DNA from 2 places in the Pantoea sp. KPR_PJ genome. Region 2 is predicted to be linked to the other one. Evidence: predicted binding sites of a transcription regulator. Region 2 holds the regulator's gene; the other holds the start of a gene.
The links. Region 2 encodes sigma-54, which starts transcription at its own class of promoters, with help from an activator protein. Its sites were predicted from a motif close to GTTGGCACANNTTTCGCTNT; they were not measured.
Positions count from the first base shown of each region.

Region 1 (12,254 bases), on a different contig from region 2:
TTTTGGACCGCGTGATGCGCGTTTGCGCTCGTTCTCGGTCAGGTGACGTTTACGAATACGGACAGACTGCGGCGTTACTTCAACCAGTTCGTCGTCATCGATGAATTCGATGGCCTGCTCAAGGGTCATCTTCACCGGCGGAACGAGCGTTGTGGCTTCATCTGTACCCGAAGCACGCATGTTGGTCAGCTTCTTACCGGTCAGACAGTTAACGGTCAGGTCGTTAGAGCGGCTGTGAATACCGATGATCTGGCCTTCATAGACTTCTGCACCGTGACCCAGGAACAGCTTGCCGCGATCCTGCAGACCGAACAGGGCGAAAGCAACGGCTTTACCCTGACCGTTAGAGATCAGCACGCCGTTCTGGCGCTGGCCCACTTCACCCGGACGAATGTCGTCGTAGTGGCTGAAGGTGGAGTACAGCAGACCGGTACCGGAAGTCATGGTCATGAATTCGTTACGGAAGCCGATCAGACCACGGCTTGGAATCACGTAGTCAAGACGCACACGGCCTTTACCATCGGGATCCATGTTTTTCAGATCGCCTTTACGCTCGCCCATGGCTTGCATTACTGCGCCCTGGTTGTTCTCTTCGATATCCAGCGTAACGTTCTCGAACGGCTCTTGTTTACGGCCATCGATCTCACGGAAGATAACTTTCGGACGCGATACAGCCAGTTCGAAGCCTTCGCGACGCATGTTTTCGATCAGCACCGACAGGTGCAGTTCACCACGGCCAGATACGCGGAACGCGTCGGCATCTTCCGTTTCTTCAACGCGCAGTGCAACGTTGTGCACCAGCTCTTTGTTCAGGCGCTCAAGGATCTGACGCGAGGTCACATACTTGCCTTCCTGACCGCAGAACGGTGAGGTGTTAACGTTGAAGAACATGGTTACCGTCGGCTCATCAACGCTCAGCGCAGGCAGCGCCTGTACGTTTTGCGGATCGCAGATGGTATCAGAGATGTTCAGCTCGCCCAGACCGGTAATCGCAACGATGTCGCCAGCTTCAGCCAGGTCGGTGTCGATACGTTCCAGACCCAGGTGGCCCAGCACTTTACCGACTTTACCGTTGCGGGTTTTACCTTCACTGTCGATGATGGTGACCTGCTGGTTCGGCTTAACTTTACCGCGCTTGATGCGGCCGATGCCGATAACGCCCAGGTAGTTGTTGTAATCCAGCTGCGAGATCTGCATCTGCAGCGGCGCTTCAACTTCAACCTGCGGCGGAGAAACGTGGTCAACAATCGCCTGATACAGCGGGGTCATATCTTCAGCCATGTCGGTGTGATCCAGACCGGCGATGCCCTGCAGTGCAGATGCGTAAATGATTGGGAAGTCGAGCTGCTCGTCAGTCGCATCCAGGTTAACGAACAGGTCAAATACCTGGTCAACAACCCAGTCAGGACGTGCGCCCGGACGGTCAATCTTGTTGATAACAACAATAGGTTTCAAACCGTGGGCAAATGCCTTTTTGGTCACGAAGCGGGTTTGCGGCATAGGGCCATCCATCGCATCGACAACCAACAGCACCGAATCCACCATGGACATGACGCGCTCTACCTCACCGCCGAAGTCGGCGTGTCCTGGGGTATCAACGATGTTGATACGGTAGTCATTCCATTTGATAGCGGTGTTTTTCGCGAGGATAGTAATTCCACGCTCTTTCTCCAGGTCATTGGAGTCCATCACACGTTCAGTCGCTTCGGTACGCGCGTCAAAGGTACCGGACTGTTGCAGCAGCTTATCAACCAGGGTGGTCTTACCATGGTCGACGTGCGCGATGATGGCGATATTACGCAAGTTTTCGATCACAACTTTGCCTCAGGCATTAGAAATAGCGCGCTATTGTACACGGATTAAGCGGGATACTGAACACGATCACACTTTTCACTTGAAGTTTATTGCAGTGGCGGAAATTTGCGCTGGATACGGTGCAAGGAATGCACTAAGTTGAGCGAATGCACCATAATGGTGCCATGAAAGGCGTAAAAAGCACTATTCTGGTGCACGCTGTCCAGCCTGGTGCAGCTTTGCGGCGTTAAAAAGGTGCGCATGGGCGTGATTTAGCGCTGCTGAAAAAAGTTGGCACAGAATTCGCTTTATTCCTGTTAAGCGAAAACAGCAGTTGCACAACGGTTGCAGAGCTTGCCGAGATCGGTTGGTTGGGGATGGCGGTCAGACACATTACATTCCAGACGACGCAGCCTCTCACCACGATGACAATGACCATTTCCAGGAGAGTTGAGTATGTCCGCTGAACACGTTCTCTCGATGATGAACGAGCACGAAGTTAAGTTTGTTGACCTGCGTTTTACCGATACCAAAGGTAAAGAACAGCACGTTACTATCCCTGCTCACCAGGTTAACGCTGACTTCTTCGAAGAAGGCAAAATGTTTGATGGCTCCTCTATCGGCGGCTGGAAAGGCATTAACGAATCAGACATGGTGCTGATGCCGGACGCAACCACTGCGGTTCTGGACCCGTTCTTCGAAGACCCGACGCTGATCATTCGTTGTGACATCCTTGAGCCAGGCACCATGCAGGGCTACGATCGCGATCCGCGCTCCATCGCCAAACGTGCTGAAGAGTATCTGCGCTCTTCCGGCATCGCTGACACCGTGCTGTTTGGACCGGAACCTGAATTCTTCCTGTTTGACGACATCCGCTTTGGTTCTTCAACCTCTGGCTCACACGTTGCTATCGACGATATCGAAGCCGCCTGGAACACAGGTAAAGAGTACGAAGGCGGCAACAAAGGTCACCGTCCTGGTCTGAAAGGCGGTTACTTCCCGGTTCCACCAGTCGACTCCTCTCAGGACATCCGTTCTGCTATGTGTCTGACTATGGAGCAGATGGGCCTGGTCGTTGAAGCGCATCACCACGAAGTGGCAACTGCAGGTCAGAACGAAGTGGCAACCCGCTTCAATACCATGACCAAAAAAGCTGACGAAATTCAGATCTACAAATATGTCGTGCATAACGTCGCGCATGCCTACGGCAAAACAGCAACCTTTATGCCGAAGCCGATGTTTGGCGACAACGGTTCTGGCATGCACTGCCACATGTCACTGTCTAAAGGTGGCGTGAACCTGTTCGCAGGCGACAAGTACGGCGGCCTGTCTGAAACTGCCCTGTTCTACATCGGCGGTATCATCAAGCACGCTAAAGCGATTAACGCCCTGGCGAACCCGACCACCAACTCTTACAAGCGTCTGGTTCCTGGCTACGAAGCACCGGTAATGCTGGCTTACTCTGCCCGTAACCGCTCTGCCTCAATCCGTATCCCGGTGGTGGCCAGCCCGAAAGCGCGCCGTATCGAAGCGCGCTTCCCGGATCCAGCTGCAAACCCATACCTGGCCTTCACCGCACTGCTGATGGCGGGTCTGGACGGCGTGATCAACAAGATCCATCCGGGCGATGCAATGGACAAAAACCTGTACGATCTGCCGCCGGAAGAAGAAGCGGAGATTCCAAAAGTTGCAGGTTCACTGGAAGAAGCGCTCAACGCACTGAACGAAGATCGCGAGTTCCTGACCCGTGGCGGCGTATTCACTGATGATGCTATCGATGCCTATATCGAACTGCGTAAAGTTGAAAATGACCGCATTCGCATGACGCCGCATCCGGTTGAGTTCGAACTGTACTACAGCGTTTAATCGTAAGTCTGCTCAGGGCGCGTTGCCGCGACAGGCGGCAACCGGAGAGGCCGGAAGCTGCTGAAGCAGCGGCGACGCGCAAGAAGCAGAAGATTTTTTGTTGCCGTGGAAACTTTAGCCCATCTCCGGATGGGCTTTTTTCGCCGCGAAATCATCGTTCAGCCGCCTGAAAACCGGCGCGGAAGAGTATAATGCACTAAAACAGTGCAGAGGAACGCTGTATGGCAACTGGCTCCCTGCCCGATGCGGGGCAAATTCTCAACTCCCTGATTAACAGTATCCTGCTGGTGGATAACGATCTGGTTATTCACTATGCCAATCCTGCGGCACAGCAATTACTGGCGCAAAGCTCACGCAAGCTGTTCGGCACGCCGCTTCCCGATCTGACCGGCTATTTTTCGCTGAATATCGACGTGATGCGCGAGAGTCTTGAGGCTGGCCAGGGGTTTACCGACAGCGAGGTCACGCTTGTAGTAGATGGCCGTGCCCACGTCATGGCACTCACAGCGCAGCGTCTGCTCGACACGTTTATCCTGCTGGAGATGGCCCCCATGGATAATCAACGTCGCCTGAGTCAGGAGCAGCTACAGCATGCCCAGCAGGTCGCGGCGCGCGATCTGGTGCGCGGACTTGCTCATGAGATTAAAAATCCGCTGGGTGGACTGCGTGGCGCAGCACAGTTGTTGTCACGTGCGCTGCCCGATCCCTCGCTGAACGAATACACCAAAGTCATTATTGAGCAGGCAGACCGCCTGCGTAATCTGGTAGATCGTCTGCTTGGTCCACAACAGCCGGGTATGCATATTACCCAAAGCATTCATCAGGTCGCAGAGCGCGTGGTGAATCTGGTGTCGATGGAATTACCCGATAACGTCAGGCTGGTGCGTGATTACGATCCCAGCCTGCCAGAACTGCCGCATGACCCTGACCAGATTGAACAGGTGCTGCTTAATGTGGTTCGCAATGCGCTACAGGCGCTGGGCAACGACGGCGGCACCATTATTTTGCGCACCCGCACCGCCTTTCAGCTTACGCTGCACGGTACACGCTACCGTCTGGTGGCGCGCATCGATGTGGAAGATGACGGTCCGGGCATTCCTGCTCAGCTGCAGGATACCCTGTTCTATCCGATGGTGAGCGGACGCGAAGGCGGCACCGGTCTGGGTCTCTCTATCGCCCGTAGCCTGATTGATCAACATTCAGGAAAAATTGAATTTAACAGTTGGCCTGGACACACCGAGTTTTCGGTTTATCTGCCTATTCGCCAGTGAGGTTTCTATGCAACGAGGGATAGTCTGGATCGTCGATGACGATAGCTCCATCCGCTGGGTGCTTGAACGCGCGCTCACTGGAGCCGGTTTAAGCTGCGCCACGTTCGACAGCGCTAACGAGGTGCTGGATGCACTCTCCACCAAAACCCCAGACGTTTTATTGTCAGATATTCGCATGCCCGGTATGGATGGACTGGCGCTGCTGAAACAGATCAAACAGCGGCATCCGATGCTGCCGGTCATCATTATGACGGCGCACTCCGATCTGGATGCGGCGGTCAGCGCTTACCAGCAAGGGGCCTTTGACTATTTGCCCAAGCCTTTTGATATCGACGAAGCGGTGGCACTGGTCGATCGCGCCATCAGCCACTATCAGGAGCAGCAGCAGCCGCGTAATCAGCCAGTAAGCGGTCCAACCACCGATATCATCGGCGAAGCGCCAGCGATGCAGGATGTCTTCCGGATTATCGGTCGTTTGTCGCGCTCCTCAATCAGTGTGCTGATTAACGGCGAATCGGGAACGGGGAAAGAGCTGGTCGCACACGCGCTGCATCGCCATAGCCCACGCGCCAAAGCGCCGTTTATCGCGCTCAACATGGCCGCTATCCCGAAAGATTTGATCGAGTCAGAGCTGTTTGGCCATGAAAAAGGCGCGTTTACCGGGGCGAATCAGATTCGCCAGGGGCGCTTTGAGCAGGCTGACGGTGGCACGCTATTTCTGGATGAGATTGGTGATATGCCGCTTGATGTGCAGACCCGTTTGCTGCGCGTGCTGGCAGATGGCCAGTTTTATCGCGTCGGCGGCTATGCACCGGTAAAAGTCGACGTGCGTATTATCGCGGCCACGCACCAGAACCTGGAGCTACGGGTACAGGAAGGCAAGTTCCGTGAGGATCTGTTCCATCGTCTTAACGTGATACGCGTTCATCTGCCGCCGCTGCGCGAGCGCCGTGAAGATATTCCACGGCTGGCACGCTATTTCCTACAGGTCGCCGCGCGTGAGCTGGGCGTTGAGGCCAAGATTCTTCATCCGGAAACGGAGGCCGCGCTGACGCGTCTGCACTGGTCAGGCAACGTGCGTCAGCTGGAGAATACCTGCCGCTGGCTGACGGTGATGGCAGCCGGCCAGGAAGTCCTGATTCAGGATCTGCCTCCCGAGCTGTTTGAGTCCAGCACGCCGGAAAATCCGGTGCAGTCGCTGCCGGACAGCTGGGCAACGCTACTGGCGCAGTGGGCTGACCGCGCGCTGCGTTCCGGTCATCAAAACCTGTTGTCCGAAGCGCAGCCGGAAATGGAGCGGACGCTGCTGACGACAGCCCTGCGCCATACGCAGGGACACAAGCAGGAAGCAGCAAGGCTTCTCGGCTGGGGACGCAACACCCTGACGCGGAAACTGAAAGAGCTGGGAATGGAGTAATCCCCCACGCCAGGTCTCAAAAAGGTGATTTTTTGTTCTGCCTGGTGGGTGTTCCCGCTTTACACACCGAAGCCGTTCAGTATCATACGAGCGGCTATCGGGAGATGAAGCAATGATCGAATCCTTCTTTCACATGATGTCGCACAGCCTTGGCGCAATTGGCAGTCTCGCAGGGCATTCGCCGCAGACGGCTTTTGCCGCCGTGCTGTGCGCCATCATGGTTAATCTGTTTAACTGAGAAAACGGGAGCTTATGCTCCCGTTTTTTTATATCACCCGCGAAAACTGCTGCTGTCGCGCCTTGTGCCGTAAATAAACATCGAAGCACATGCAGACGTTGCGTATCAATAAACGGCCGGTGCCGGTCACCTGTAGCCCGCCAGTGTGCCGCTCCACCAGCCCATCGTTAATGAGCGGCTGCAACAGCGCTAAATCCTCCGCAAAGTAATCTTCCACGCGAATGGCGTACTGCGACTCAATAGCGTCAAAATCCAGCGCGAAGTTGCAGATAAGCGTTTTGATCACATCACGGCGCAGACAGTCATCTTCGGTCAGCACAACGCCGCGCCACAGGGCCTCACCGCGCGTTGCTACAGCGTCGTACCAGCGGTTGAGATCTTTCTCATTCTGCGCGTAACTGTCGCCGATCATGCTAATGGCGGAAACGCCTAATCCCAGAAGATCGCTGTCGCCCTGCGTGGTGTAGCCCTGGAAATTACGATGTAGCAGCCCGGCGCGCTGCGCCTGCGCCAGCTCATCCTGCGGCTTCGCAAAGTGATCCATGCCGATAAAATCGTAACCGTGCTGCGTCAGCGTTGCGATAGTCTGCTGCAGGATCTCCAGCTTCTGCTGCGCCGACGGTAATTCCTCTTCTTTAATTTTGCGCTGTGCCGCAAATAACGCGGGCAGATGCGCATAGTTGAATACGCTCATGCGATCGGGATTAAGTGCCATAACGCGCTGTAGCGTATAGGCGAAACTCTCTGGCGTTTGCAGCGGCAGGCCATAAATCAGATCGATGCTGGTGGAATGGAAACCCTGCTCACGTGCGCGCGCCATCAGTGCAAAAATCGCCTCTTCGTCCTGTACGCGATTCACGCGCGCCTGCACCGCTTTATTGAAATCCTGTATCCCCATGCTCAGGCGGTTAAAGCCAAGCTGACGCAGATGGGTAAGAGTATCGGGCTCAATTTCGCGCGGATCGACCTCAATTGACATCTCCAGATCATCCGCCAGGCTAAAGTTTTCCCGCAGCAGTGCCACCAGCCGGGAAAGCTGATCCCGATTAAGGAAAGTCGGCGTACCCCCTCCCCAGTGCAGCTGTGTCACGCGACGATCGCCGAACAGCGGCGCGCGCTGGCGAATCTCCTGCGCCAGCGCTTCCAGATAGCGATCAGCTTTGTGCAGCTGGCGCGTGACCACTTTGTTGCAGCCGCAGAAGTAACAGAGCTTATGGCAAAAAGGGATATGAACGTAGAGTGAGAGCGGACGCTCAGGATAACGGGCGACGGCGTGCTGAAAGTCGGCTTCACCATAGCGGTCGCTAAACTCAAGGGCGGTAGGATAAGAGGTATAGCGCGGACCGGCATAATTGTACTTTTCAATAAGCCGCTGATCCCAGGAGACAGGTTGCAAAGACATGCTTACTCCTTCCGGTGACGTCTGAGAGAAGGTCGCGATGCAGAAGAGAAGAGAGATGAGCGGGGCTGAACCCGACGTAAACGTGACTTCAGACGCGACAGGCGTCGTAGTTTAGCCAATAACAGAATGAGATAACATGTCAGCAGCAGCGCTAAAATTGATCCAGGCCAAAACATAATGATTTACCTGTCTGGCACGGCATGCGCATCAGCGCATGCCGATCAACGACTCAGTTTCCTTTCAGCAGGCGGTACATATCCTCTTCTGCCTGCTCATCTTCCGCTTCATCATCCATATTAATGCCAAGCTGCTCCATGAGCTCGTCGATGCGGTCCAGCGTTTCATCCAGCCAGGCCTGATCTTCTGACGACAGCGTGTCACCGTTTTCCATACGATCCAGCAACGTATCCAGACGCTCACTGTTTTCCAGCTGCGCCAGCTCCTCTTCCGGGCTAAGACGCACTTTTGTCGCCGCTGGCTTCGCTACTTTTTTTACTGGTGCACTCACCGTTGTACCATCCGCCACCAGCGACACGGGTTTCTTGCTGCCGATACGCGGATCTTTGGGTTTATTGCTCTGGGTCGCTTTGCCGCTGCTTACGTCAGGGTTAGCGCGGCTGCCCGAGGCATTACCGCGATGTTTTTTGTCGCGCTTGCGATCGCGCGCGGCCTGGTTGAGTTCTTCGCGCGATTTACGTTTAGTTTTGCTTGCCGGTTTGCCGTGCGTGCCGCGTACAGGTTGCTTCATGATGTTCGGTCTCGCTGTTTTTTTAATCAGTATATACCCGTCTCTCTTCACGCAGCTTTTTTGTCGGCAGTGCGCACCAGAAAGTACGTCTCTTCTTCTCAAGCTCGTCTGGTAACGGAGGGTACAGAATTGCGGCGAAATCTAGCAGAAAGCAGACAAAGAAAAAAGGCGACAGCTTGCGCTGTCGCCTTATTTCGCACCTTCCGCGGAAGGAATTATGTTTTTAGTCCGTTTTAGCTCGCAACATCCCGGTCAATCCCGCGCCTGCTCAACTCCTGAGCGAATCCCTGTCCCTGTGTGGTCAACTCTCCCTGACCATTTCCATTCCTCTGCTCCCGGTCTTCCCGACGCTCCTGAGCACATCATCCTGATGGGTGCTGCCGTGCACTGCCCAATAATGTAGACCAACCGGTAAAAGCTACAACCCAACTGTTGCCTGATTTGCCCATTTAATCAGCGATACAAGTTCAACTTTTTGATTTTTATTTATTTATTTTTTTTAATTTTTCACCAAAAAGCGTTAAAGCTGGCAGAGTTTATAGCCAATATCTTACAAATGATTGCCTGGTGACGTCATCGGGCACTTTTGCGCCATAAAGCGTATAATCAGCGCCAATGCCCGTATTCGTTCCTGGAGTTAAATTTTGTCTGCACTGAATTACCACGTTACCCATTTTATTCTTAGCGCCCCGGATATCCGTCATCTGCCTGCTGATACCGGCATAGAGGTTGCATTTGCCGGACGTTCAAACGCAGGCAAATCCAGCGCGCTCAATACGCTGACTAATCAGAAAAGCCTGGCACGTACCAGTAAAACGCCAGGACGTACTCAGCTGATTAACCTGTTTGAAGTGGCTGAAGGTAAACGTCTGGTCGATTTACCAGGTTACGGTTATGCAGAAGTGCCGGAAGAGATGAAGCGTAAATGGCAGCGCGCGCTCGGCGAATATCTGCAAAAACGTGAAGCGTTAAAAGGGCTGGTTGTATTGATGGATATTCGCCATCCGCTTAAAGATCTCGATCAGCAGATGATTCAATGGGCGGTGGAAAGCCAGATCCCGGTGCTGGTTCTGTTGACCAAAGCGGACAAGCTCGCTTCAGGTGCGCGCAAAGCACAGCTCAACATGGTGCGCGAAGCGTCGTTGGCCTTTATGGGCGATGTGCAGGTAGAGATATTTTCATCTCTGAAAAAGATGGGCGTCGATAAACTGCGCCAGAAGCTGGATACCTGGTTCAACGAATTAGCACCAGCCGAAGCGAATCCGGCTGAAGAATGAGATCTGGCCTGATCTGCTCGCTGTTTCTGGCAACAATCCAATAAAAAACGCCCCAGTCATAAATGACTGGGGCGGCTAATATTCAGCCAAATCCGATTACGTGAAGTAAAAGGTCTGAAAGATAGAACATCTTACCTCTGTACCCTACGCCCCGAACTTTACCTGATTTTTTCTGACGCACAAAGGGTTTTTTGAAGGTAATTTTCAGCAAATGCCCTGATTTTTAATGCGTTCATCACAAAAATCACATCTGCCTGTAGTTTAATTACCAAAAAAATGCTTAACCGATAAGTAGTTAGAAAGGGGGAAAATCCCGCTTCTGGCTGAATCGGTTAAACAGACCTTTTTCTTATGCGCAGAGCAGACCGATGAGACGATGCCTCATCGATCTGCGCCCTGTTAATCAGTGTGCCTGATCCCAGTTGTCACCAACGCCGACTTCCACCTGAAGCGGCACATCCAGTTTCATGCTACCTTCCATCAACGCACGGATCTGCTGGCTGGCTGACTCGACGGCATCTTCACGTACCTCAAATACCAGTTCATCATGCACCTGCATAATCATTCGCACGGCATCATCATTTTGCTGTTGTAGCCAGCCGTCTACAGCAATCATGGCTCGCTTGATAATGTCCGCTGCAGTGCCCTGCATAGGTGCGTTGATTGCGGCGCGCTCGGCCGCTTTACGGCGCATAGCGTTGCTGGATTTGATATCTGGTAGCCACAGGCGGCGCCCGTCGAGTGTTTCGACGTAGCCTTTGCTGGCCGCCAGCTGACGCGTATTTTCCATATAGCGCAGTACGCCGGGGTAGCGTTCAAAATAGAGATCCATATATTTCTTCGCTTCACCCGCGCCGATATTCAGCTGGCGCGACAGGCCAAAAGCGCTCATGCCGTAAATCAGGCCGAAGTTAATTGCTTTCGCGCTGCGACGCTGTTCGCCGCTGACTTTGTCCAGCGTTACGCCAAACACTTCTGCGGCGGTGGCGCGGTGGATATCTTCGCCGTGGGCGAAAGCGTCCAGTAACCCTTTATCCTGCGACAGGTGCGCCATAATGCGCAGCTCAATCTGCGAGTAGTCCGCTGCCACAATGCGGTTGCCTTTGCCGGCGATAAAAGCCTGACGAATACGACGACCTTCATCATTGCGAACCGGGATGTTTTGCAGGTTAGGATCGGTGGATGAAAGGCGACCAGTGGCGGTAACCGCCTGGTGATAAGAGGTATGCACGCGACCGGTCAGCGGGTTAATCATCTGCGGTAGTTTGTCGGTATAGGTGGATTTCAGCTTCGACAGACCGCGATGTTCAAGAATGACTTTGGGCAGAGGATAATCGAGTGCCAGCTCCGCCAATACCTCTTCGCTGGTCGACGGCGCTCCGCCTGGCGTTTTCTTCGTCGGCTTGATGCCCTGCTTTTCAAACAGAATAGTCTGCAGCTGTTTAGTGGAGGAGAGATTAAACGGCTCGCCAGCCAGTTCATGTGCCTTCTGCTCCAGCTCCGCCAGCCTCAGCGTCAGCTCTTGCGAATGCTGCGCCAGGATGTTCTGGTCAATCAGTACCCCGTTACGTTCAATGCGTGAAATAACCGTCAGCAGAGGCACTTCAATCTCTTCGAAAACCTTTTTCGGTCCGGCTTCCTGCGCCAGTTCTGCCCACATTTTCAGGTGCAGCTGAAGAGTGACATCGGCGTCTTCTGCCGCATAGTGTGCTGCCTGCTCGAGCGCAATTTGATTGAAGGTCAGCTGGTTTTTCCCTTTGCCTGCAATCTCCTCAAACGTTACTGTTTTATGGTTCAGCCAGCGTGCAGAGAGGCTGTCCATATCGTGTTTACCCGCCACGCTGTTGAGGATGTAGGACTCCAGCATGGTATCGAACTTAATGCCGCCCAGCTCAATATCGTAGTTTTTCAATACGCCACGATCGTACTTAAGATTCTGCCCCACCTTGAACGCGTTATTATCTTCCAGAATCGGCTTGAGCTGTGCCAGGACCTCGCGGCGATCCAGCTGGTCAGGCGCATCCAGATAATCGTGTCCCACTGGCAGATAGGCAGCCTCGCCTGGGGCGACGGCCAGCGCAATGCCAACGATATTGGCGCTCAGCGTATCAAGCGAGTCCGTTTCGAGATCAAAGGCGAAAAGCTCGCTCTTTTTCAGTTTCGCCAGCCACACGTCAAAAGTGGCCTGGTCAAGAATAGTAATGTAACCGTCCGAAGCGAGCACGCTGGTTGCTTCGGGCT
Region 1 covers NZ_JABMIK010000008.1:4,693-16,946, reverse strand. Annotated here, with positions in the region: gene typA (ribosome-dependent GTPase TypA) at 1-1,815, opposite strand, end outside; gene glnA (glutamate--ammonia ligase) at 2,251-3,660, shown strand; gene glnL (nitrogen regulation protein NR(II)) at 3,882-4,931, shown strand; gene glnG (nitrogen regulation protein NR(I)) at 4,939-6,348, shown strand; gene HP564_RS15890 (YshB family small membrane protein) at 6,461-6,586, shown strand; gene hemN (oxygen-independent coproporphyrinogen III oxidase) at 6,615-7,988, opposite strand; gene yihI (Der GTPase-activating protein YihI) at 8,218-8,736, opposite strand; gene HP564_RS15875 (hypothetical protein) at 9,273-9,410, opposite strand; gene yihA (ribosome biogenesis GTP-binding protein YihA/YsxC) at 9,381-10,013, shown strand; gene polA (DNA polymerase I) at 10,417-12,254, opposite strand, start outside.
Region 1: glnA (glutamate--ammonia ligase) is a predicted target of sigma-54. The motif match lies at 2,085-2,104, and genes of this name have one in related genera.

Region 2 (12,254 bases):
CTGCCTTACCAGCCGTCCTGACAGTGCCATGGGCCGCGTTGCCGACGTGCATCTGTGCGTGAAAGTGCCGCAGGAGGCCTGTCCGCTCGGTCTCGCGCCGACCAGCAGCACCACCGCCACGCTGGTAATGGGCGATGCGCTGGCGGTCGCACTGCTGGAAGCGCGCGGCTTCACTGCTGAAGATTTTGCGCTGTCGCATCCGGGCGGCGCGCTGGGCCGCAAACTGCTGCTGCACGTGAGCGATATTATGCACAGCGGCGATGAGATCCCCCATATCACGCGTGACGCCTCGCTGCGTGACGCCCTGCTGGAGATTACGCGCAAAAACCTGGGATTGACGGTGATCGTCGACGACCTGATGAAGATCGAAGGCATTTTCACCGACGGCGATTTGCGCCGCATCTTTGATATGGGTATCGATTTCCAGAAAGCCACAATTTCAGAAGTCATGACGCGCGGCGGCATTCGGGTGCGCCCTAATATGCTGGCAGTGGACGCGCTGAACCTGATGCAAAACAAAAACATCACTGCGCTGCTGGTGGCCGATGACGATCGTCTGCTTGGTGTGGTACATATGCATGACATGCTGCGCGCCGGCGTAGTCTGAACAGGAAACAAGAATGTCGGTAAATACTTCCCTGGTGGAAACCTGCTACGGTCCAGTCAGCGCTGAGGTTATCGCGCGAGCCAGCCAGATCCGTCTGCTGATTTGCGACGTTGACGGCGTGATGTCAGACGGCGTGATCTATATGGGCAATAATGGCGAAGAGCTCAAAGCCTTTAACGTGCGTGACGGCTATGGCATCCGCTGTTTGCTAACCTCTGATATAGAAGTAGCGATTATTACCGGGCGCAATGCGCGTCTGATGGAAGATCGCTGCAAGACACTGGGCATTCGTCATCTTTATCAGGGTCAGTCCGATAAGCTTTTGGCCTATCGCGAACTTCTGGATAAACTGTCGCTCTCTGACGATCAGGTAGCCTATATCGGTGACGATCTGATTGACTGGCCCGTAATGGCCAGCGTTGGCCTGAGCGTGGCGGTCGCGGATGCCCATCCGGTTCTGCTACCGCGCGCGCATTATGTCACGCACATTGCCGGTGGACGCGGCGCGGTGCGCGAATTGTGCGACCTGATTTTAATGGCGCAGAACAAATTTGAGGATGCCAAAGGGCAATCAGTATGAGTAAAAGCAGGCGTTGGATAACGCTGATTCTGGCCTTGATTGCGCTGGTGCTGATCGGCTGGAACCTGACCAGTCAGGATGAGAATGGCGTACCGGTTGCGACCAACGATCAGGAACCCACTTACACCAGCGCAAATTCCAATACTGTGGTGTATAACCCGACGGGCGCGCTGGCCTACAAACTGGTATCGGATAAAGTGACCTATTTTGCAGCGGATGAGGTTAGCTGGTTCGACAAGCCGGTAATGACCACCTACGACGAAAATAAGGTGCCGACCTGGTCCGTGCGTGCTGATAAAGCCAAACTGACGAAAGATCGTATGCTTTATCTGTATGGTCACGTTGAGGTGAATACCCTGACACAGGATTCGCAGCTGCAGCGCATCCAAACCGACAACGCGCAGGTCAATCTTATCTCTCAGGACGTGACGTCCGACGATCAGGTCACGCTGTTTGGACGTGGTTTTAACTCTACCGGCATGAAGATGCGCGGGAATTTACGGACGAAAAACGCCGAGTTGATTGAAAAGGTCAAAACTTATTATGAAATTCAAAATGCACAACAACAGCCTTAAGTTTTTCCTGGTCGGCGCACTGCTGGCGGCCAGCCTGCCCGCGCTGGCGGTAACCGGCGATTCCGACAAACCTGTCAACATCGACTCTGAAAACCAGGCGCTGGACCTGCAAGGCAACGTGGCGACCTTTACCGGCAACGTCATCGTCACGCAGGGCACCATTAAAATCACCGCGGATAAAGTGGTGGTCACGCGCCCGGGCGGCGACAGTAATAAAACGATCGTCGATGCCTACGGTAATCCCGCGACCTTCTATCAGATGCAGGACAGCGGCAAACCCGTTCAGGGCCATGCAGCAAAACTGCACTATGAGCTGGCAAAAGATTTCGTTGAGCTGACCGGCAACGCCTACATTGAGCAGCAGGACAGCAATATTAAAGGCGACCGCATCACCTACCTGGTGAAAGAGCAGAAGATGCAGGCCTACAGCCAGGGACAGAGCAAACGCGTCACTACCGTGCTGGTGCCGTCGCAGCTGCAGGACAAAAACGCTAACAGCCAGAAGAAGAGTAACTGATCGCTATGGCCACACTAATCGCAGAAAACCTGGCGAAGGCTTATAAAGGCCGTCGCGTGGTAGAAGATGTCAGCCTGCAGGTGAAATCGGGTGAGATCGTCGGCCTGCTCGGCCCTAACGGCGCAGGCAAAACCACCACGTTTTACATGGTCGTGGGCATTGTGCCGCGTGACGCTGGCCGCATCGTTATCGATGAGGACGATATCAGCCTTCTGCCGCTGCACGCCCGCGCACGCCGCGGTATCGGCTACTTGCCGCAGGAGGCGTCAATTTTCCGCCGCCTCAGCGTCTATGACAACCTGATGGCCGTGTTGCAGATCCGTGATGATCTGACGGAAGAGCAGCGCCAGGATCGCGCCAATGAGCTGATGGATGAATTTCATATTGCCCACCTGCGCGACAGCATGGGGCAGGCGCTGTCAGGCGGTGAGCGCCGTCGTGTGGAGATTGCGCGCGCGCTTGCTGCTAATCCGAAATTTATCCTGCTGGATGAGCCCTTTGCGGGCGTCGACCCCATCTCGGTTATCGACATCAAAAAAATCATCGAGCATCTGCGTGACAGCGGCCTCGGCGTGCTGATTACCGACCATAACGTCCGTGAAACGCTGGCCGTGTGCGAACGCGCCTATATCGTCAGCCAGGGGCATCTTATCGCTCACGGCACGCCAGATGAAATTCTTGCAGATGAGCAGGTTAAACGGGTTTATTTGGGCGAAGAGTTCAGACTCTGATAAGGTGTCGTTAATACGATGTTTGCTTAGGAAATCCTGTCCTGAATATGAAGCAAGGTTTGCAACTCAGGTTCAGCCAACAGCTGGCGATGACTCCACAGTTGCAGCAGGCCATCCGACTGCTGCAACTCTCTACGCTTGAGCTACAGCAAGAGCTGCAGCTGGCGCTGGAAAGTAATCCGCTGCTGGAACAGGCTGACGTACATGAAGAGATCGACAGCCGCGACTATCAGGACGATGAGGTGCTGGACACGCGCGAGGCGCTTGAACAGAAAGAGATGCCAGACGATCTGCCGCTTGACGCAACCTGGGATGAAATCTATACCGCAGGCACGCCTTCCGGTACAGGCACCGACTATCAGGATGACGAGCTGCCGGTCTATCAGGGTGAAACCACACAGTCGCTTCAGGATTACCTGATGTGGCAGGTCGATCTCACGCCTTTTACCGATACCGATCGGGCGATTGCGACCTCGATCGTCGATGCCATCGACGAGACCGGATATCTTACCGTTTCGCTTGATGAAATTCTCGACAGCATGGGCAATGATGAGCTGGCGCTGGATGAAGTTGAAGCGGTGCTGAAGCGTATTCAGCGCTTTGATCCCATTGGCGTGGGCGCACGCGATTTGCGCGACTGCCTGCTGGTGCAGCTTTCGCAGTTTGTGCCTGCTACGCCGATGCTGGCCGAAGCGCGTCTTATTGTCAGTGAACATCTGGATCTGCTCGCGAACCATGATTTCCGCAGCCTGATGCGCGTGACCCGCTTTAAAGAGGACGTGCTGAAGGAGGCGATGCTGCTGATCCAGTCGCTGGATCCGCGTCCGGGCCAGTCGGTGCATACCGGCGAACCCGAATATGTTATTCCCGATGTGCTGGTGCGCAAAGTGGGTAAGCGCTGGACGGTTGAGCTCAATGCGGACAGCGTGCCGCGCCTGCGCATTAACCAGCAGTATGCCGCGATGGGTGGGGCTGCGCGCAATGACAGCGACAACCAGTTTATTCGCAGCAATCTGCAAGAGGCGCGCTGGCTGATCAAAAGCCTGGAAAGCCGCAACGATACGCTGCTAAAGGTAACGCGCTGTATTGTTGAACAGCAGCAGGCGTTTTTCGAGCAGGGCGAAGAATTTATGCGTCCTATGGTGCTGGCGGATATCGCACAGGCAGTGGATATGCACGAGTCCACAATATCGCGTGTGACAACGCAAAAATATCTGCATAGCCCGCGCGGCATCTTTGAACTCAAATATTTTTTCTCCAGCCACGTCAACACCGAAGGTGGCGGCGAAGCCTCCTCCACGGCCATTCGTGCGCTGGTGAAGAAATTAATCTCAGCGGAGAACCCTGCTAAACCCTTGAGTGACAGTAAGCTTACCTCCATGTTATCTGAACAGGGCATCATGGTGGCACGCCGAACCGTCGCTAAATATCGCGAGTCTTTATCTATTCCGCCATCGAACCAGCGTAAACAGCTGGTTTGACAGAAATGAAAAGGAAGACCTATGCAGCTGAACCTTACCGGGCAAAATGTTGAAATCACCGAACCCCTGCGTGAATTCATCAACAACAAATTTGCCAAACTGGAACACTACTTCGATCGTATCAATCAGGTTTATATTGTTCTGAAAGTAGAAAAGGTCACGCAGGTTGCGGAGGCAACCTTACATGTCAACGGCGGCGAGCTGCACGCCACGTCGGAAGCGGAAGATATGTATGCAGCACTGGATGGGCTGGTTGATAAGCTGGCTCGTCAGTTGACTAAGCATAAAGACAAGCTGAAAAAACACTAACCTTCACGCTTGCAGCGCGCGTCGCGCGCTCAGGGTGGTCTGGATGGGGCGGATTTACCGCCCCGTTTTGCCATCTGTGCAAGCGCCACGGGATACCGCGCGTACTGTCAGTGCGGTAAGCCTTTGGCTCTGTGAACTCGCAAGTGAAACGATAATGAACAACGATCTGACACTGGAACTGAGCACCGTGCTGACGCCGGACTGTACGCGTAGTGGCGTACACTGCCAGAGTAAAAAACGTGCGCTGGAGATCATCAGCGAACTGGCAGCGAAGCAGCTTAACCTGCCGCATCAAACCCTGTTTGAGGCGATCCTGACCCGCGAGCGTATGGGCAGTACGGGTATCGGCAACGGCATTGCAATTCCGCACGGCAAGCTGGAAGAGGATACGCTGCGCGCGGTAGGCGTCTTTATCAGTCTTGATCAGCCTATCGCCTTTGACGCCGTAGACAATCAGCCGGTCGATCTGCTGTTTGCACTGCTGGTGCCAGCCGATCAGTGTAAAACCCACCTGCATACCCTGTCTCTGGTCGCGAAACGTCTGGCAGACAAAACCGTCTGTCGCCGCCTGCGCGCGGCACAGAGCAATGAAGAACTCTACGCCATAATTACAGAAGCTCCAGAGGAGCAGTAACGCGCGCTGCGCTTTTACCGGCGTGCGCGCCGGTTTAAAACGGGAGAGAAGGTCATGGTGCTGATGATCGTTAGCGGTCGGTCAGGCTCAGGAAAATCGGTAGCGCTGCGCGCACTTGAAGACATGGGATTCTACTGCGTCGACAATTTGCCCGTGGTGCTGTTACCCGAGCTGGCAAATTCGCTGGTGGAACGCAACATTTCGGCGGCCGTCAGTATCGACGTGCGCAATATGCCTGAATCGCCGGAAGTGTTCGAAACGGCGCTGAACAACCTGCCGGACGCCTTTTCACCGCAGCTGCTGTTTCTTGATGCCGATCGTAATACACTGATCCGCCGCTACAGCGACACGCGTCGCCTCCACCCGCTCTCCAGCAAAAATTTATCGCTGGAAAGCGCCATTGATGAAGAGAATGACCTGCTGGAGCCGCTGCGTTCCCGGGCAGATCTGATTATCGATACCTCAGAAATGTCGGTGCATGAGCTGGCAGAGATGCTGCGCACGCGGCTGCTGGGCAAACGCGAGCGCGAGCTGACGATGGTGTTCGAATCGTTCGGCTTCAAGCACGGCATTCCCATTGATGCTGACTATGTCTTTGACGTGCGCTTTCTGCCTAACCCACACTGGGATCCTAAGCTGCGTCCAATGACCGGCCTCGATCGCCCGGTGGCAGCGTTTCTCGATCGCCACACAGAAGTGCACAACTTTATCTACCAGACGCGCAGCTATCTGGAGCTGTGGCTCCCTATGCTGGAAACCAACAACCGCAGCTACCTTACCGTCGCTATCGGCTGTACCGGCGGCAAACACCGCTCAGTGTACATTGCTGAACAGCTGGCGGACTATTTTCGTTCACGCGGCAAAAATGTGCAGTCTCGCCACCGTACGCTGGAAAAACGTAAATCATGACCGTCAGGCAAACCGTTGAAATTAAAAACAAGCTGGGTATGCATGCGCGCCCCGCAATGAAGCTGTTTGAGCTGGTACAGAGTTTTGACGCCGAAGTTCTGCTGCGCAACGAATCAGGCACCGAAGCGGAAGCAAGTAGCGTGATTGCCTTGCTGATGCTGGACTCGGCGAAAGGCGGTCACATTGAGATCGAGGCCAGCGGCCCGGAAGAGAACCAGGCACTGGCCGCTGTTATTGAGCTGTTCGAGGCAGGCTTCGACGAAGAGTAGTCGTTAATCAAGACGATTGCGCTGCAGGAAGCCCTGCCCGCCAAGCTGCCTCATTTGACGCATAATCCACTGCTGACGCTGGCGAACGTAGCCTGAGGGCGCCTCAGCGCGGAAACGGACAGGATTGGGCAAGACCGCTGCCAGCAGCGCCGCTTCCGCCATCGTCAGTCGGCTGGCCGGCTTGTGGAAATAGCGCTGTGAGGCGGCCTCAACACCAAAGATCCCCGGTCCAAGCTCGGCGATATTAAGATAGACTGTCAAAATGCGGCGCTTGGTCCATACGGTTTCGATACCGACCGTCAGCCCCGCTTCCAGCCCTTTTCTTACCCAGCTGCGCCCATCCCATAAGAACAGGTTTTTCGCCGTTTGCTGTGACAGCGTTGAAGCCCCGCGCATCCGATCGCCATCGCTACCCAACACCGACTCAATCGCAGCGACATCAAATCCCCAGTGCACCGGAAACTTCTGATCCTCTGCGGCGATAACGGCCAGCGCCATCCAGGGAGAGATCTCATCGTGCCCTACCCAGTCTGAGTGCGCGACATAATGAAAGTCACCCTGAAGCCAGGCGCCAGTTTGCCGTTCCACCATCACAGCGGAAAACGGCACGGGTAAAAAGGCAAACAGTGCGATTCCGGCAACCCAAATTGCCAAAACTGTCAGTACGATAGCGGTGCATACCCGTTTGATACGTTGCCAGAGGCTCCCTTTATTCTTATTCATGCAATGTTCTCTTACCTGTTCCCTGCATTAATCAATTACTGACGTGATGACAGCCGCATTTCTGTCAAAATAGCTGAAGGAAAGACGAAAGTTGCGCATGTTTCGTTCGTCATTCTGATATTTTAGTCTGTACATCTTAAAACAGATCGAATGACATCAAGCACTTCCGTGAAAAAGGAATCGGTTCCATTCGGATGATCTCCTTATGGCATTTCACGATAAATACTTAATGTTTTGTGATAAAGCAGCCATACATACATTCACAAATCTGAAGATTAGATTCAGCGATCTTATCAACTCTTACGCGTTTTTTTGCAACCGGTTACAGAATAACCGTAATCAGGCGACTGATCCCGCCTGAAAAGGCATGGAAAAGATGGAAAACCCCGTCCAGCCATTTTTACAGATTTTACCGGCCCGGGTTAAATCTGAAACTTTAAACGCTCTCTTTCCAAAACGTTTTGGATAAAGCGCATAAAAAGCCTTTTTAAACTATATATATCATTAATTTATCCACTACTGTCCGCCCCGTATAAGGTCAAACCTGCTTAAAGGGCTTTCCGGTACAACTTCTGCGCCTGCAGCTAACAAAAACTGCTCAAAAACGGAGGTAATTGGTTAAAAATCGAGCAATATAACGCAGAAATTAATTCCTGACTTGACTGTGTTGCCAAATTAATGTTTTCTGTATTTAAACGCTGCTCAACATCACACATTTTAATGAATCTTCACCCAGTCGTTAATGAATTTGCTAAGGTGATGTCAGGCGTTAACCAATAACACGCTGCTGCACTTTTTTACTCCTCTAAGTATAGCAACAGCGACTTTTTCCCTGGTGTTGGCGCAGTATTCGCGCACCCCAGTTTCGACTGGGGTCATTTTTTTTAGGAACCCTGCTTTTCTCGCTCTGCTACCCACTCACGCAGTACCTGCACGTCATGGCGCCATTCGCGTTTTAACTCTTCAATCCATTCATCTACGTTGTCCCACCATGCTGGCAGCTCCGGGCTCTGAATCTGTTTAGCGACTTGCTGTAAATGCTGTAAGCCTACCGATCCTGCCGCGCCTTTTATTTTGTGCCCCTCTTCGGTGATGCCTTTCTGGTCGCGCGCCATCATGTTGGAGTCGAGAACGTCGAGGTAGCCAGGCATCATCTGTTCGAACATGGTCAGGCTCTGCGTGATCAGGCCAGGTCCCACCAGTTCGATATATTGCTCCAGCATCGGCACATCAAGCAGCGTGCGCGTTTTGTCATCGCTGGCGACGTGTTCAACGTCTGCCTCTTCGCGCTGGTAATCCCAGAATTTCTTGATCATTGCGGTCAGCGCGGGGACTGACAGCGGCTTACTCAAGACATCGTCCATCCCCGCATCGAGATACTCTTTTTTATCTTTCAGCACATTAGCCGTGAGCGCTACCAGCGGCGGCAAACTGGTATCGGGATAGCGCTGATGAATGCCGCGTGAGACATCCAGCCCGGTCATATCCGGAAGCTGAATATCCAGCAGAGCGAGATCGAACTCCAGTGGATCAAACATTTCCAGCGCGGCCTGTCCGGTCATGGCGACCTCAACGCTACAGCCCAGTTTCTCCAGCACTGAGCGCGCCACTACCACGTTCAGCTCAATATCTTCTACCAGCAGGACATGCAGCGCAGGCAGCGGCATACTGTCATCCACGCCATCGTCTTCTACCTCTTCGGCCACGCGCGGTGCGTTAATCAGCACGGTAAAGCAGGAGCCTTGCCCCGGTGCGCTGCGCACGCTGATATCGCCACCCATTGCCTGTGCAAGGCGGCGTGACACTGCCAGACCGATGCCGGTACCGGTAGCGGGTTTGCCGCCGTGTTGATCTTTGACCTGATAGTACATCGCGAAGATTTTATCCTGCTCTTCCTGCGGAATGCCCTGCCCCGAATCTTCCACGTCAAAACGCAGCATCTCGTTCTGTTCGTAGGCGACGCGCACAATAATTTCCCCCTGCTGGGTAAACTTCACCGCGTTGCCAATCAGGTTCCATAAAATTTGTCGCAGACGCGTCCCATCGGCGCAAATCTTGTGGGGAAGAGGTAGAGTGGGTGCCATCACGAATTTCAGACCTTTTGGCTGTGCCAGCAGTCCCGAGAGGTTCTCCAGATCGGCAAGGAAGCCGGTAAAATCGAGCGGCTGGTTATCAAGCTGTACTTTACGGCGCTCAATCTTGTCTACCTCAATCACGTCGTTAAAGATGTTGCCAAGCGTGATGGCGGAAACGTGAATAGTTTTCAGGTACTTCAGCTGTTCCTGATTGAGGTCGGTATCAAGCAGAATGCGGCTGAGGCCGACGATGCCGTTAAGCGGCGTACGCAGCTCGTGGCTGATCGTAGAGATAAAAGTGGTCTTTTCCCGACTGGCGTTCTCCAGCGCGTCCTGATAGCGCTTACGCTCGGTAATATCGCGTCCAAAACCCATAAGCCCGCTGCGTTTGCCAACGCGGTCGTAGTAAGGCACTTTACGAATTTCAAAACAGGCTTTGCGGCCGTCTGGATATTGCAACCACTGCTCATAGGTCAGTGAGACGTTGTGCCGGAACACCTTCTCATCAGTTTCCAGTACTTTGTTCGCGGCGTCTTCATCATAAATATCGCGCGGCGTCAGGCCAATCAGCTGCTTTTCGCTTTTACCGGTCAGCAGTTCCATCGCGCGGTTGCAGCCCGAAAACTGCTTATCGATGTTGCGGTAAAATACCAGGTCAGGCGATGCGTCCAGGAAAGAGCGAAGGAAAGAGGATTGCTGCTCCAGTTCGATCTGTGCCTGTTCACGCCGAGCCATCTCTTCGCGCAGCTTGTCCATTACCTGTTCGCGCGCCTGCTCCGCCTTGATGCGATCGTTAATTTCCTGGTTGAGCTGCGTAATGGTCTCTTTCATCTGCTGATTCAGCTCTAAGTCACGAGTGCGCATCTCCTCCAGTTTGTCTACCAGACGCGACAACCGCTGACGCGACTCCTCCAGCTGATCAACCACAACCGAGAGAAAATAGACGGCCCAGGGGGTAATCAGCAGGCCGAAGAAGACCGAGCGCACGACGTCAATGCTCTCGACATGCCCGCGCAGCACCATCGTTACTGCCATCTGGACCACCATCGCCAGCACCACCAGCGCCGATGCCAGCAGCAGTGAAAAGCGGACCAGTCCCAGCTTAACCATCAAATCAACATAGTATTGCGCCAGCAGGCGAATCTGTTTCATACGCACTCCCTGAAAAATAACCGCCCCATCATAGCGTAATTAGCCCACAGATGGCGCGGTGATGCGCAGGAAAGCCTCTCTTGCGCCCCATTATGGTGCAACTGACGACACGTTCGCCGACGTTGTCCGCTTAACCGCTAAATCACTTGACTAAATTCCCTGACTGAATAATCTGGAGGGCCGCCTGTAGCGTGGCGGCACGATTCTAAGCCCTTCATTTTCCTTGCCGGCAGCATTCTGTTGTCCCGGCAGCCCTTTTGCTATTTGAATATCCATTCGTTTTATTTGCATGAATTTTCGCACGGAGCGTGATTAATTTTGCTTATAGCACCCCTTTGTTTTATTCAAATATGCCGATATAAGAAAAACAGATACATGCGATGTGGGTAATCTGCTATATAGCATATTCTGCTGTTATTAGCACACCAACCAGCACAAAGAAGGGATTTCAGCGCTGGGCAACAGTGAGACAGTTCACATTTCCGCCATGCCAGGCATCTGGCCGATTGACACTTATTTCACTTAAAAAATCATACAAATCAATATATTAAACTTACAAAGCCACCTGAAACGACGACCAGGAACCCTATTTGACCTTATTACGCTTTCCCGATAAGTTGGAAATCCGCTGGAAGCTTTCTGGACGGATGCTCAATCCGTCATATTTATGCAGTAACAGAGATTCCCCCTGTAACAAGACCTCGACGCTTGTGACAACGACGCCAACGGCCAGACAGATGGGGCGACACAGGAGTGCAGCGCATGATGCGCGCTTCCGTCGTCTGCCCTTCCTGCGCCCGCAGCCCGACTAGAGGGAATCCACAGAGCCTGGGGAGGTTCACTGAAATGTTGTATGACAAATCCCTTGAAAAGGATAACTGTGGTTTCGGCCTCATCGCCCATATAGAAGGCGAACCTAGCCACAAGGTAGTGCGTACTGCGATCCACGCGCTGGCTCGTATGCAACACCGTGGTGCGATTCTTGCCGATGGCAAGACCGGCGACGGCTGTGGTCTGTTATTACAAAAACCTGACCGCTTTTTCCGCGTCGTAGCAGAAGAGAAAGGCTGGCGTCTGGCGAAGAACTACGCCGTCGGCATGCTGTTCCTCAGCCATGATGAAGAAGAAGCTCAGGCAAGCCGCCGCATTGTAGAAGAGGAAGTGATTCGCGAAACCCTCTCCGTGGTCGGCTGGCGCGATGTGCCCGTCAATCAGGACGTGCTGGGCGAGATTGCTCTCTCCTCTATGCCGCGCATCCAGCAGCTGTTTATCAACGCGCCGGCAGGCTGGCGTCCACGCGATATGGAGCGCCGTCTCTATATGGCACGCCGACGCGCAGAAAAGCGCATGGAGCAGACCGACGATAAAGCGTTCTACATTTGTAGCTTCTCGAATCAGGTCAATATTTACAAAGGCCTGTGTATGCCGGCCGATCTGCCGCGTTTCTATCTCGATCTGGCGGATCTGCGCCTTGAATCGGCAATCTGCCTGTTTCACCAGCGCTTCTCCACCAACACCGTGCCGCGCTGGCCACTGGCCCAGCCGTTCCGCTATATGGCGCACAACGGCGAAATCAATACCATTGCCGGTAACCGCCAGTGGGCGCGTGCGCGTGCCTACAAATTTAACACTCCGCTGATCCCTGATTTGCAGAACGCTGGGCCGTTTGTAAACGAAACCGGCTCTGACTCC
Region 2 covers NZ_JABMIK010000004.1:206,654-218,907, reverse strand. Annotated here, with positions in the region: gene kdsD (arabinose-5-phosphate isomerase KdsD) at 1-607, shown strand, start outside; gene kdsC (3-deoxy-manno-octulosonate-8-phosphatase KdsC) at 621-1,187, shown strand; gene lptC (LPS export ABC transporter periplasmic protein LptC) at 1,184-1,762, shown strand; gene lptA (lipopolysaccharide ABC transporter substrate-binding protein LptA) at 1,731-2,279, shown strand; gene lptB (LPS export ABC transporter ATP-binding protein) at 2,285-3,010, shown strand; gene rpoN (RNA polymerase factor sigma-54) at 3,058-4,491, shown strand; gene hpf (ribosome hibernation promoting factor) at 4,513-4,800, shown strand; gene ptsN (PTS IIA-like nitrogen regulatory protein PtsN) at 4,955-5,434, shown strand; gene rapZ (RNase adapter RapZ) at 5,489-6,343, shown strand; gene npr (PTS phosphocarrier protein NPr) at 6,340-6,612, shown strand; gene mtgA (monofunctional biosynthetic peptidoglycan transglycosylase) at 6,616-7,335, opposite strand; gene arcB (aerobic respiration two-component sensor histidine kinase ArcB) at 8,220-10,562, opposite strand; gene gltB (glutamate synthase large subunit) at 11,409-12,254, shown strand, end outside.